2 regions of the Mechercharimyces mesophilus genome follow, and region 1 is predicted to be linked to the other one. Evidence: predicted binding sites of a transcription regulator. Region 1 holds the regulator's gene; the other holds the start of a gene.
What was found. Region 1 encodes NrdR, which represses ribonucleotide reductase genes. Its sites were predicted from a motif close to AACACNATATATNGTGTT; they were not measured.
Positions count from the first base shown of each region.

Region 2: a site for NrdR is predicted at 3,142-3,159, ahead of AC6RGY_RS03990 (vitamin B12-dependent ribonucleotide reductase). Genes of this name have one in related genera too.

Region 1 is NZ_JCBAPH010000004.1:105,648-113,035, reverse strand. Features, by position in the region: tRNA gene AC6RGY_RS11900 (tRNA-Leu) at 1-88, opposite strand, end outside; tRNA gene AC6RGY_RS11895 (tRNA-Gly) at 94-168, opposite strand; tRNA gene AC6RGY_RS11890 (tRNA-Phe) at 172-247, opposite strand; gene dnaI (primosomal protein DnaI) at 320-1,249, opposite strand; gene AC6RGY_RS11880 (DnaD domain protein) at 1,246-2,781, opposite strand; gene nrdR (transcriptional regulator NrdR) at 2,853-3,350, opposite strand; gene AC6RGY_RS11870 (glyceraldehyde-3-phosphate dehydrogenase) at 3,417-4,457, opposite strand; gene AC6RGY_RS11865 (lytic transglycosylase domain-containing protein) at 4,558-5,196, opposite strand; gene coaE (dephospho-CoA kinase) at 5,145-5,768, opposite strand; gene ytaF (sporulation membrane protein YtaF) at 5,782-6,447, opposite strand; gene mutM (DNA-formamidopyrimidine glycosylase) at 6,539-7,363, opposite strand.
Region 2 is NZ_JCBAPH010000001.1:766,727-774,114, reverse strand. Features, by position in the region: gene AC6RGY_RS03990 (vitamin B12-dependent ribonucleotide reductase) at 1-3,040, opposite strand, end outside; gene dat (D-amino-acid transaminase) at 3,310-4,146, shown strand; gene AC6RGY_RS03980 (hypothetical protein) at 4,192-6,048, opposite strand; gene AC6RGY_RS03975 (lipoate--protein ligase family protein) at 6,276-7,097, opposite strand.

The DNA.
Region 1 (7,388 bases):
GGTACCGAGGGTCGGACTCGAACCGACACGGTGGGAACCCACCCCGGGATTTTAAGTCCCGTGCGTCTGCCTATTCCGCCACCCCGGCAAACATGGAGCGGAAGACGGGAGTCGAACCCGCGACCCTCGCCTTGGCAAGGCGATGCTCTACCGCTGAGCCACTTCCGCTTATGGTGGTTCGAGACGGAATCGAACCGCCGACACGAGGATTTTCAGTCCTCTGCTCTACCGACTGAGCTATCGAACCACTTTTATTTGCTGACAAAAAATATTGTACCACGATCCTATACCCTGTGCAAGCATTTTATCTAAAATAATTTTATTTTTTTCCACGCCGATTGGGTCCCTCTACCAAAACGGGGCTCACATAATGAGAAATACGTTCCATAATCCGTAGCGCTTTGGTACGTTCTACGCCACCTTTATTGGAATACGCCAAGTGATCCGTCAGCTCTTCCGGAGCCATATTGGAAGTGTAAACGACGGGTAAGCCTTCTGCCACACGGTATTGCAAGATCGCTCCCAACACTTCGTCCCGAATCCATGGTGTGAGTGTTTCTGCCCCAATATCATCTAAAATCAAAACCGTTGCTTTCTTCAATGCATCCAGTTTTTCACTTAGGGAACCATCATGAATAGCATCACGGATCTCTCGCATAAAGTCGGGTACATACACCATCAGCGAATCAACGTCATGACGCGTTAAATCTTGTGCAATTGCGCCGGCAATCCGACTTTTCCCCACACCAAAGTCACCGTAGAGATAAAGCCCTTTCGGCGGAATTTCATCGGCAAATTGATCGCAGAAATGAATCGCTGCTTGCACCGCTGCAATCCTCGCTGGATTGGCGGTAATCGTTTCAAACGTAGCCTCCAAGATATCCTTAGGAATATAGTGGCTCTGGATTAACTTCTCTTTTTGTTGTCGTCGTTGATGGGCTTTCCACTTGGCACATGGACGCATACGCACTTCAAGATATTGGGCTTGATATACCAAATCTGGCTGGTGCCCTTGCATCAAGTTTGGGCACTTCTCCAAGCCCGGGCATTGCATGCAATTTTCCTGCTCTTTTACATATTGACGAAGGTGCAAGAGAGATCGAGCGTAGACCTCGCGAGTAAGCTGAGGATGATGACCTCGGAATTCCTGCAGAAGCGGATGCTGGAGCAGGGACTGAAGATGCTCACTCGCTCTTTTTTTCCCGATATGCACCTCTTTGTTCCCCAAGGTTTCCCCTACTCGTTTCATTTACTTTGCCTCTTTTCTCGCATTCGTTGATCCAACCTGCTACGCATACGCGTTAGTTGCTCCATAATCTCTGCCTGTGCTTGCGGATCTGCCTCCCACTCTTCTTTCGCTGGGGATGGCTTCTCTCCGCTCTTCGTTTTAGCGACTGCAGCAGGTAGCTTGTCCGTCTTAACAGGAGTCGATCGCCTTCCTTTAGCAGACGGTTTCTTACTTTGCTGTGTCTGCCGTTCCTCCAATGCTAACTCAACCGCTTCGGTCACTGTTTGCACACGTTGGCGCTTCCAGTGTCCCGCAATTTTTTCTACCAAGGGTCGTGGCAATTTATTGTTATGCGTCTGCAGGACGTAATCAAGTAAAACATTGATTACCCCATGTGGCAAACGATAATCTTTCATCAAACACTCAACCAACTCTAAATCTGCATTAGGGATACGTGTTCCTTGATGGTAGTAGGATAGAAACTCCAAAGGCGAGATCGATTCCAATTGGCGAAAATGCTTCTCTTCCTCTGTCTCTTCCTTCTGTTCTTCTTTTCTCTTTGATTCCTCTGCCACGGTAGGAGTTTCAATCTCTACTTTAGCAGACGATTCATGTGTATCATATGAATCAGTCTGCATCCACTCGCCTGATCGCCGTGCTTGGAGCTGAAATTCACTACGCACAAAGAATCGCAAGCGTTCAATGTGAATTTGACCATCACCGGTCACCTCAGGATTTTGCAAAGCACGCAATAAATCCCCATCACTTAACTTATACAAAAGTTGGATTTGACTTAATTGCTCTTTAACCGATTCATTCCATCCATCTGTGTTAAGTAACGGACGCATTCGTGTGTAGATCAATTCCCAATCCGGTCCTTCCGTCTCGGATGAGTTCTTCACCTGCATGCCCTCTACCGACTTGCTTGCTTGTGACACAGGCGAAAGGAAGGAATCCGCTTGTGATAATGATGGAGCTTGTGGTGATTTCACTTGGAGTGCCGGCGCTTCCAGGTCAAAAGCCACGCTCATCTCTGAAGGAGAGAGGGTTCCAAAGACTTCTTGGAAGGATTTGGTAATATCCATCCATGTATCCTCTTCCTCCTCTCCTTCTTTAGAAGGAAGCATCGCTTCACGCAATTGAAGATAACGTTCTTTTCCTAATCGATGATAGAGGGTGACATTTAATACATCACTAGCAAAAAAGTCCGCAGGGGAAAGGGGCGCAATCCACTCATACTCAAAACAACGCTTCTCCTGGTAATAAGTATGACGGGTACTGATGAGGCCCACTCCTTCCAGTTGAAAGCGTGCTTGAAGCATCTGTGTAAATGTGAGTGACGTTAAATTCATGAGATAGCGATGAGGGTACCAATCCGTTTTTCCTGCACCATGCAAAGAGGATTGATACGCCAATGTCAAGAATAAACCAGCGGCTGTTGCTCCAATCATGGGTTGGTACAGATGCAAAAGCCCATTGATGTCATGGAAGTGAAGCGGACGATCTGTCCGCACGCGGAAAAGATCCAGCGGTGAACACTCTTTCCAATTCATCGCATTCCCCCTGCCTTTCTACAAAACTGTCTTCCCATACTATCACAAAATGACCTTCCTTGCTGTCACCCTTACGAGGGGTCCTCTTCTTCCTTCGTAAGGGAATTGGGATCACGTGATCGATCCAATAAATCTTCCAATTCTTGTACAAAAACATTGATATCACGAAACTGCCGGTAAACAGAAGCAAAGCGCACATAAGCAACTTCATCCACGTGAATCAAGTGTTCCATCACTCGCTCACCAATTTCACGTGAAGGGACTTCCGCTTCTCCTTGTTCACGGAGAGATTTCTCGATATCATCCACCATTTCTTCTAATTCCCCGACGGGAACGGGTCTCTTCTCACAAGCTCGAATCAAACCATGGAGAAGCTTCTCCCGTGCAAACTCTTCACGTCGTCCATCTTTTTTCACAACAATGAGTGGCTTCATCTCCACCATCTCAAAAGTGGTAAAGCGGCGTTCACATGAATCACATTCACGTCGCCTGCGAATCGAACGGCCTTCATGCACGGGCCGTGAGTCCAATACTTTGCTACCTGTAAAATGACAAAAAGGGCACCGCATTCGTTTTCCCTCCCGAATCCGACTACCCTTTAAGTCTCTCCAATTTCATAGATGGTTGTCAAGGTCTTATGCCTTGCTCGTTGTCCCTTCTTCAATCTTCTTATCAATTGATTTGCCGACAAGATGTACGAGGTCAACCACACGGCAAGAGTAACCCCACTCATTGTCATACCATGCAAGCACTTTCACTTGTTTTTTCCCCGTCACCATCGTCGATAGTCCATCCACAATGGCAGAATGATCATTCCCATTAAAGTCACTAGAAACCAACGGATCTTCTGTATATTGAAGAACTCCAGTCATTGATGTATCTGCCGCTTGCTTCAAAGCCCGGTTAACCTCTTCTGCCGTAACCTCTTGATTCAAGTCAACGACCAAGTCGACGATGGAAACGTTGGGTGTCGGAACACGTAAGGCAATCCCATTCATACGGCCTTCTAACTCTGGCAATACCTGACTAATTGCACGAGCGGCACCTGTCTTAGTCGGAATGATGGATTGTCCACAGGCACGTGCCCGCCGAAGATCTTTATGCGGATTGTCCAAGTTCTTTTGATCATTGGTATACGCATGAACCGTTGTCATCAACCCGTGTTCAATCCCAAAAGTGTCATGCAGGACCTTGGCTACGGGTGCGAGGCAGTTCGTGGTACAAGAAGCATTGGAAACAACGTGGTGATCTTGTGGGTTGTAATCTTTCTCGTTCACACCGATGACGATGGTTGCATCTTCCTGTTTCCCCGGAGCCGTAATCACTACTTTCTTCGCTCCCGCTTGCAGGTGACGACCTGCTCCTTCACGATCACGAAATTTCCCGGTCGCCTCTACTACGACGTCAATATCGAGGTCATTCCAAGGCAACCGAGCAGGGTCCCGGTCAGAAACTAATTGTACGAACTTCCCATTTATTAATAAACCTTCTTCAACCGCTTGAATCTCATCTGTTAGTGCCCCATGAAGCGTGTCATACTTCAAAAGATGAGCCAGGGTTTCTGCTGGGTAACTTGCGTTGACGGCTACAATATCTATATTCTGATCATGCATGGCTTTACGAAAGACCATGCGTCCAATACGTCCAAATCCATTAATAGCGATGCGTGTAGTCATAATAAAAAAACCCCTTCCCTCAAATATCACACAATAATTCCTCCTATTATTATAATCAGTATGACACATATTGCAATGCAAAATAAAGGAAAACCCGCGTCTATTCTTGCTGATCGCGGGAAATTGGGTCCATATTTACCTCTCCGTATACGGTTTGATAGCGTTCGTAATAAAACATAACTTTTTGTACATAGTTCCTTGTTTCACCAAAAGGGATCTGGTCAATATTCTCTTTTGTTCCATCCCAAGTACCTTCTCCCATCCATTTCTTCACATTTCCTGGTCCTGCATTATAGGCGGCAATCATCGCTAATTGGTTCCCATGAAACTCCTGTTCCAGCCAAGACAAATACCACGTTCCCATATGAATATTAATAGCTGGGTCATTGACCGATTGGCTAAATGATGGAGAGAATTCAGCATCATCTACAATATGCGTCACCGTATCGGGCATCAATTGCATGAGACCCTGTGCTCCTTTATGTGACTCATTCTCTGGTCGAAAACGACTCTCCACACGAATAACGGCCATTACGAGGTAGGGGTCAATCCCATGGGCATCTGCACTATAGGATATCTCCTCTTCATACGCCAGTGGATACATCCATTTATTATAATAGGGTGTCAACAAGACAATCAGAGTAAGACCGACTAGCACGACGATCAGAATTGTCCGGACTGAGGAAATCATGCTCCGCCGAGAGTTGGACCGCTTTTGATCTGTTCGAGTTGTTTCCATAGTTGATCCACCTGACTTTCTGTTTCCGTTAACTCACCGGAATTATCGATACAATAATCGGCTAACTCTTTTTTCTCCTCAATGGGCCGTTGCGCCTTTATCATCTTTATCGCCTCAGCTTGTCCCATTTGATCGCGCGCCATAAGGCGCTCCAGCTGTAGCTCTTCTGGAACGTAAACCACGATCACCTTTTCCACCATGTACGTCAATTCTGACTCGTAGAGAAGAGGGATATCCAGAACGATGATGGCTTCCGGGTCTGCTTCGGCGTACTGTTTCATTCGTCTCTTCATTTCTTGTCGAATCAGTGGATGCAAGATTTCATTCAACGCCAAACGCAGTGTTTTATCCTGAAAGACGATGGCACGTAGTTGTCTGCGATCCAACGCACCGTCAGCAGTAATCACTTCTTCACCAAAGCGGTCTCTTACTTTTTGTATCCCAACGGTACCTGGCTCAACCACATCTCGCGCCACTTGGTCCGCATCAATGAGGATCGCCCCTCTCTCCTTTAGCCAATCAGCAACGGTACTTTTCCCCGTTGCGATTCCCCCCGTCAAACCAATAATCATGGACCACCCTCCTTTATACGCTAGTTAAGCCTTTTACTATGCCAATCAGGATAAGGATCAATCCTGGAACATATTTCATAAAGCGTAGCTTGCCCCGGTGTTGCAAGTGAAAACCCACTTCCATACCCACACGTAGAAAAAGAGCACACATGATAGCAATCATAATAGCAACCGGCCAAGATGGGTACCCCAGCAGTGCTACTCCTATTCCCGCTCCAAAAGCATCTAGAGATAAGGCCATTCCTAAGAGGAGAGCTTCTGGAGAAGAAATTGTCCCCGATTGATCCCGATCCGCTGTCATCGGTTTTTTTAGAATTTGGATCATTAAACCTAACGCGCGCAATTCAAGGGAGAAAATCTCTCTTTCCTTCGAAAGCGTTACCATATGACTCGGATCTTCTGCTTTCCGTGATTGTTTCCATCCTTGTACGAGACTCCATGCACCGAGTAGAATCAATATCGATGCTCCCCAATACCTACTACTGTCGACAGAAAACCAATACTCCAACCATTGTCCGGCCGCCATCGATAGGGCCATCATGAGACCTGAGCAACCGGCAATAATCACAATGGATGTAAGTGGAAGCCGCATACCTCTCATTCCATAGGTTAAACCGACACCAAAGCTATCCATACTGATAGCAAAAGAAATAAAAAGCAACGGTAGCAGGGTCCACACCTTCCATCCTCTCCCTCCGACCGATATCCTAACCTATCTTATGGAAAAGGGCGGAAAGGTGTGCTGAACCGCAATGAACCTCGAACACTCTTTACCCCTGACACTGGGGACAATAATGCGTTCCTCGTCCTGCTACTACTGTGCGCCTGATGGGGGTTCCACATTGGAGACACGGTTCCTCCTTGCGGCCATAAACTTGAATCTGCAATTGGAACATCCCCATCTCCCCATTTCCATTCACGTAGGAACGAACAGAAGAGCCTCCAACAGCAATCGCTTTTTCCAGCGTCGCCTCAATACTATGAAAGAGCTTCTCCTTTTCTAACGGTGTAAGGGAGGGGGCGGTTCGCGCCGGATCAATCTTCGCTAAATGCAAAGCTTCGTCCACATAGATATTCCCCAGGCCCGCAATGAAGGACTGGTTAAGGAGCAGTGCTTTTATGGACGTTTTTCGTCTGCTCATCCCTTCTGAAAAACGTTGTAAATTAAAATCAGGGGTGAGCGGTTCCGGACCTAATTTATTGAGCGGAGCCACTTCCTCTTCTTCTCCTCGACGAAAAATATGCATCGTCCCAAATTGACGTACATCCAAATAGCGTAATTCCGTGCCATCAGTAAAAGTGAAACGAACATGGGTGTGTTTGGCAACCGGTTCTGTCTTTTCTTCCACACGGTACTTGCCTTCCATACGCAAATGAGAAACCAGCACCCAATCGTCAAAATGAATCAGGAGAAACTTCCCTTTCCGCCCCAGTCCACGAATCGTGGTGCCGAGCAAACAAAGGCGAAAAGCTTCCGGTTCTTGTGGTTCCTGAATAATCCGTGGCAGCGTTATCACCACATCTTCAATCGTTTTTCCGATGATCAATTCACTTAATGTACGTTTTACCGTTTCCACTTCTGGTAATTCTGGCATTTTCTATCTCCTACTCCTTTACGTC
Region 2 (7,388 bases), on a different contig from region 1:
TGGGAGGAACTTGCACAAAGTCGGTCTTTTCTAGATACTCCATTCCGATCATGCGGAAGACATAATCAATGACCGAAGTGGCCATCTTCACATTGGGATGATCCACCGTACCGGCTGGTTCAAAGCGCGTAAAGGTCATGGCTTCCACATATTTCTCTAAAGGGACACCATATTGCAAGCCAAGGGAAACAGCAACGGCAAAGGCATCCAACATCCCACGCATGGTACTCCCTGCTTTATGCATATCAATAAAGATCTCACCCAAAGAACCATCTTCGTATTCGCCCGTTCGGACAAATATTTTTTGACCGGCGATCCGTGCTTCCTGTGTAAACCCTTCTCGCTTGCGTGGCAAACGTCGACGGATACTGGGAACATGCCCCTTAGCCACTTCCTCTTGTAGTTTGGTAACTGCCGTGAGGGAGGCTGAGGAAACCATCTCCTCTTTTTGCTCTTCATCCGGTTGCTTATCTTCCTCACTCTCATCACTTTTCGCATTGAGTGGTTGAGAGCTCTTGGATCCATCTCGATAGAGGGCAATCGCCTTCAAACCCAATCTCCACCCCTCTTCATAAGCGTGCAAAATGTCCTCCACGCTCGATTGATGAGGCATATTAATGGTCTTCGATATGGCCCCGCTCAAAAACGGTTGTGCAGCCGCCATCATCCGCAAATGCCCCATATAATGGATATAGCGTTTTCCCCGTTTCCCACAAGGGTTGGCCGTATCGAAAACAGCATAGTCCTCGGTTGAAAGGTGGGGAGCGCCCTCTGTGGTCAATCGACCACAAATTTCTTCACTCGCTTCTTCTATTTGTTGCTTCGTAAAACCCAAAGCTCGTAGAAGTTGGAAATCAGGCGCACGATATTCTTCTGCTACAAACCCAAGTCGCTCCATACATTCTTCGCCCAATGTCCACACCGTGAAGGCAAAAGGCAGATCAAATACCGAAGGCAAAATCTCTTCTACTTTAGCCAAATCGTCTTCCGTCATCCCTTTTTCTTGCAATGTTTCCCGATTAATATGAGGAGCTCCCTGCAACGAGAGGGTTCCCGTAACATAGCGCAAAATGTCTTCAATCTCTTCCACTTCATATCCGAGATTAACTAAGGCAGGACGGATAGACTGGTTCGCAATCTTAAAATAACCACCCCCTGCCAACTTTTTAAACTTGACCAAGGCAAAGTCGGGCTCAACCCCTGTTGTGTCACAATCCATCAAAAGTCCGATCGTACCTGTAGGAGCAAGCAAGGTGGTTTGCGCATTGCGATACCCATGTTCCTCTCCTAATGCGAGGGCTTCATCCCAACTCATCCGCGCTGCAGCCAATAAATCTGCTGGACAGTAAGACGGATCGATCCCTTTTGGCTGAATGGTTAACTCTTCATATTCTGCTTCATCCGCATGATACGCCGCCCGGCGATGGTTACGCATGACACGCAACATCGACTCGCGGTTGGTTGCAAATGCTTTGTATGGACCTAGCTCCTTCGCCATCTCAGCGGAAGTTTTATAGGATGTCCCCGTCATCAAAGCAGTTACCGCTCCTGTAATGGCTACCGCCTCTTGGGAATCATAAGGAATTCCTGCGACCATCAACACCGTGCCAATATTGGCATATCCCAATCCCAGCGTTTGGTATTCATAGGAGCGTTGCGCAATCTCTTGCGAAGGATACTGCGCCATCAAGACAGAGATCTCCAATACCACAGTCCACAAACGAGTCGCATGTTGCAACGCTTCTAAGTGGAAAGAGCGGTTCTTCTTATTAAAAAATTTAATCAGATTAAGGGAAGCAAGATTACAGGCCGTATTATCTATAAACATATACTCTGAGCAGGGGTTAGAGGCATTAATCCGATTATGCCTTGCTCCGAGCTTGCCATCCATTCCTGCTGGACTCGTGTGCCATTCATTAATGGTGCCATCGTACTGTACTCCTGGATCCGCACACTCCCATGCCGCTTCGCCAATTTGCTTCCAAAGATCTGGCGCACGTAAGCGCTTATTTACTTTGCCATCCGTTCGATTCTTTAACTCCCATTCTCCTTCGGCCTGCAACGTCTCAAAAAAGGAATGAGGGATACGAACCGAGTTATTGGAGTTTTGTCCAGAGACCGTTTCATATGCCTCCCCATTGAAGGAAGGATCAAAGCCAGCTTCGATTAACACACGCGCTTTTTTCTCTTCCTTCGCTTTCCATTGAATAAACTCCTCTACATCGGGATGATCCAAGTCTAACGTCACCATCTTGGCCGCTCTTCGCGTCGTTCCACCAGACTTAATAGCGCCTGCGGCCCGATCACCAATTTTTAAGAACGAGAGCAATCCCGAGGAAGTGCCGCCACCAGACAACTTCTCTCCTTTTCCACGGATGTTAGAGAAGTTGGTTCCCGTCCCGCTTCCATATTTAAAAAGACGCGCTTCTCTTACCCATAAGTCCATGATGCCACCCTCATTGACGAGATCATCTTCAATCGACTGAATAAAGCATGCATGAGGTTGTGGGCGTGTATACGCATCATCACCTTGCCGCAATTCTTCTGTTTCGGGATCAACGTAGTAGTGGCCCTGCGCTTTTCCTTTTATATTGTAGGCAGAAGCCAAACCTGTATTAAACCACTGCGGAGAGTTAGGAGCCGCCATCTGATGAAGAAGCATGTACACGAGTTCATCATAAAAAGCTTCTCCATCCGCTTCTGTATCGAAGTAACCATAGCGTTGTCCCCATTCTCGCCAGCAGTCAGCCAAGCGATGAATCACTTGCTTGGCACTTCTTTCTGGACCCGTGATCTGCTTTCCATTTTCATCCCTTAGAAGCTCTCCGCTTTCATCAACCTGTGGCACACCCGCTTTACGAAAGTACTTGGAGACCATAATATCGGATGCCACTTGGCTCCACGTCTCAGGCACTTCAGCACCCTGCATTTCGAAAACCACAGATCCATCTGGGTTCGTAATTCGACAATCTCGCCATACATAACGAATCGACTGGAATGGATCTTCCCCTGCTCGTGTAAAATAGCGGTTGATCTTCATCCTCTTCTCCTCCACTCAGCTATAGATTGGCGATCGATACACTCTTCTTGTTGGTATCTCCAGGTTGTGGATCGCTATATATTGATGTAACTTATTATACCACTACAATATGTAGCGATCCAAGGGGTTATTGGCAAGGCTTCCATACTGTAAGCTAAATGATGAAAATAAAAAAATTGTTACGAAATTAGGTATACAAGCAAGCGTTTTTCTTCACTTTGGTGTAGAATGGAGCAAAAGCAATTTATTTTATTCTAGGAGGTTGTAACATGATTTTATATAATGATCAATTGATAGAGAGAAAAGACGCTCCCATCGATATTGAAGATCGTGGCTATCAATTTGGAGACGGTGTTTACGAAGTGATTCGTGTATATAACGGCCGTCCCTTTTTTTTAAAGGAGCATTTGGAGCGTTTTAAACAAAGTGCCGGTGAAATCCGCATAGCATTTCCTTATGAGCCAGACCAGTTACACCAATATCTTGAACAATTAGTCGAAAAGAATAACTTACTAGAGGGAATTGTCTATCTGCAAATGTCTCGTGGTATTGCACCACGTTCGCATCCCTTTCCTCCAGACGCGCGACCACTCATCGTCGCTTATACCATTCCTTCCCCTCGTCCACTCTCAAACCTAGAGAAAGGCATTGGCGTCATCCAAACCGAAGACATTCGTTGGCTTCGCTGTGATATTAAGAGCTTAAATCTCTTGGGAGCCGTACTAGCCAAGCAAGAAGCTACAGAAAAGGGTTGTCAGGAAGCGATTCTGCATCGTGATGGTCGTTTAACAGAGGCGAGCGCATCCAATGTTTTCATCGTGAAAGATGGGACCATCTATACTCATCCTGCAAACCACCTCATTCTACACGGTATTACAAGAGCCCTCACCCTCGACATTATTAAAGAGGCAAACCTTTCTCTCAAAGAAGAAGCCGTACTTATCGAGCAAGTCAAGGAAGCAGATGAAGTATTTATCACAGGAACGACGGTAGAAATTTCTCCTGTCATTGAGGTGGACGGACAACCGATCGGCAATGGCAAACCTGGTCCCATTACCCGGCAGCTACAAGCAAGTTATGAAAAACTGATTGAACTAGATAAATAAAGAAAAAAGGAGCGACTCCCTCTTAGGGGATTGCTCCTTTTTTCTTTACTTTGTGATGATTTCCATCGACGACTCGCTTTGAATCGCAATATGTTCAATCTCCAGTTTCTCCATAAAAGGAAAGTGGGTATGAATCTCGTTGGAAGGTCCCTGCGAGATCTCAAAGGCCAGATTTTTCCCTTCGGTTTTGACTCCCACCTGAGTATCTAAACCTGGTTCCCAATTCCAAGCAACGTCCTGGCTCGCTACTTCTTCTTTTTGACCCTCATTAATCATTTTGTTCAGCGTGAGGCGATCATCTGCTGACCAAATCAACTCGTATACCTGACCATTACTTTCTTTTACATAGAGATGTAGTGGGTTGCCATTAAAACCCGCTGGCCTTTGGAAAGTAATCGGCTTCCCTTTGATCGACTCGTAATCCGCCTGAAGAACCACATGATCATATAAGTTCAAAGCATGCGAAGCCATAAAGGCCACACCAGAGACCACATCCCATCCGTGCCCCATATTCCATTCCTGGAGGACAGACTCAGAGTCACTGAAAGCAACCTCTGTCGGTGCGGCGATCGAAGTCTCTTCCCGATTACCAATCGCCTCCACAAAATATTCTCCCTCAGATAGTTCACTTCCCGCCGCTAACCAGCGCGTCTTGTCACCCTCTTTGGAAATGGAGACTCGAAAAGGTTCATTCGGCATGTAAATCATAGAAATTTGATAACGCGTGTCTGGCTGCAACACAAAATCATCGCCTGAATGAGCCATTGTTCGTGTCGTATTAACGAGTGATTGGAAGAGCTCCACTCGACCATCTTCATTCATACGCAGACCAAAAGTTTGTTTCCCTTTTAGTTGGATCGTAAAAGGAGTTACATCCTTCTGCTCCAACGTCAAATCAATTTTCGTCGGTCCATTGATTTGTTGCTCCCCAACATAGAGAGAAGAGCCTTCTAAGTCATCACTTTTCTCTTTGCTTACTTCCCCCGCATTAATTCCTGCTAGTTGAACAATTTCCGTCGCATTCGCCTCGGGTGCCTGCTGCTTGGTGGAGCCGAGAAAGAGAAAGACAAATAATCCAATTGCCACTGAAGCCATGGCCAGTGTTGTCCCAATCAGCATCCAGCTTTTCTCCGGAGTTGGTGGTTCAGGAAGCTTGGGCAACTTCGGCAAAGACGGTACAACACTCTTCTTGTTCACCATGTTGTCCATCCGCCGTAAGATTGAATAAACCGAGTTATTCTCGATTAGCGCTTCCAGGGCAATATCTTGAATGGGCTGAGGAACTTTATGTTTTTGCAACTCCTCTTTCTTGTTTTCTATCCCGCTTGCTTGCCGTCCCGTAAGCAAATAGAAAAGCAAAGAACGCCATTTCGAATCGGTTTCTGTCTTCCATTTATTATCAGGCTCTCGGTGACCGTAGGCAGCATCACCATAAAATATAATGTACGGACAATCGCTATCCAGGATGATATTTCGCGGATCCAGTGTGGTATAGAGGGGCAATGATATCCGAGTTAAATCGAGCATGGTATAAGTAAGGCGTTGTGTCAACTTCAACGCTTTAAATGGTTCCATCGGCCCTTGTTCCTTCATAGCAAGTGGCAATGGCTCCCCCTTCAGTGGAGGATGGACCAAAATCATCCGTTCCGGTTCCTCGATTATATTCATCACAGGAGCGAGGTGGGGATGGTTCAGATGCAAGAGTAATTCTTTGAAATCTTGCGGTATAGAGCGGGGAAGAGGAATCTCTTGCAAAAACACTTGTGAACCATCCGGTGCAGAAGCACGTAACAGTTGCCCGGAGAAAAACATAATCTCATCACTTATGACATAATTCCCTACTTTACTTCCAGGTTTATATTTCTTTTCTTCCAACATTTTCCCTCCCCAACCAGTCTGCACAAACGTCCCCCATAAATCAGTCTCTATTAGTATCATAGCGCTCTGATAGAAAGGATTTTGTCTTTATCCTAACCTTCTTTCTGATAAAAATCAAGCAGTTTCGACATATCCCGCTTCCATTCCAAACAGTGCATCATTCAATTATTTTATGAATAAAAATATATTAATATTGGCTGGTTCCCCAATCTTTTCACATGAGAATCGACGATCGTTCGTCTCTTCTTTCATTAGCGTCGCAAATTCCATTCATCCGTCCCATAACGGGATTGACATAATTGCTCAGCAAGGTCTTGTTCATAAGGGGTGAGATCTTCCTTGACAAGGTCAATTTTCATCCCTCTTATAAAACCTTCACGAAAGGCAGAAGACATCTCCTCCATACTTACGGGCGTTGATCGCAGTTGATGGATGGATACCGCTTTTTGTGTAAATTTCTCCTTCATTCTTTCCTTTTCTACAACAGAAGAAAAGCGTAAGACGTCAAATAAAGCTTCTGCATCCAACTCGAGCGGAATAGAACCATGTTGCAAGATCATTCCTCGCTGTCTCGTCTGAGCACTTCCAGCTACCTTTCGTCCTTCTACCACTAATTCGTAGGAGGAAGGAGTGTCAAAACAAGCAGAAGTCGTGATTTTCATTTTCTCTTCCAGTGGCGCTGTCATTTGTGCCGATAAACCCAGTTGACGGAACCCTTCCACCAAACCCTGACTAATGATGCGATAAGAATCTGTTACGGAAGTTGGCATCCCTGGATAAGATTCCGGCAAAATAACGCTATAGGTTAATTCTTGCCCATGGAGGATCGCTCTCCCTCCGGTAGCTCGTCGCACAAAACCCAATTCTCGCTCTTTTACTTTGCTAAGATCAAGCTCTTTATGTACACGTTGAAAATATCCTATCGATATCGTCGCTGGATTCCAGCCGTAAAAACGAATCGTAGGCAGGACTTTTCCCTCGCTATTGGCAATCAAGATCGCTTCATCAATTGCCATATTTTCTGCTCCCGACAAACATCCACTTTCGACAAAACGCCAACGTTGCTGAGTCATATCAGTCACCTCTCACTGGCCTGGTTCCGCTTTTTCTTCCTCTATTGTATCTTCCCTTTGCCTTAGACACAAATCTCTTTCTATGAAAGTCTCCACGTGGTGAAACAATATTTCGTGTTATAAGGAGCAACTCACCTTTTGATAAAGGATGAAAGCTCACCCTAAGATTGATTGGAAGGTGGGCGAGCGGTTTCTCCTTGAGAGACTCTGAGCCGAGTGATCAGGCAGCGAGAGAAGATGCCACCGTCCATCAACCAGGCACCGAGAGAACATGGTGCTCTCAGGTAGTCC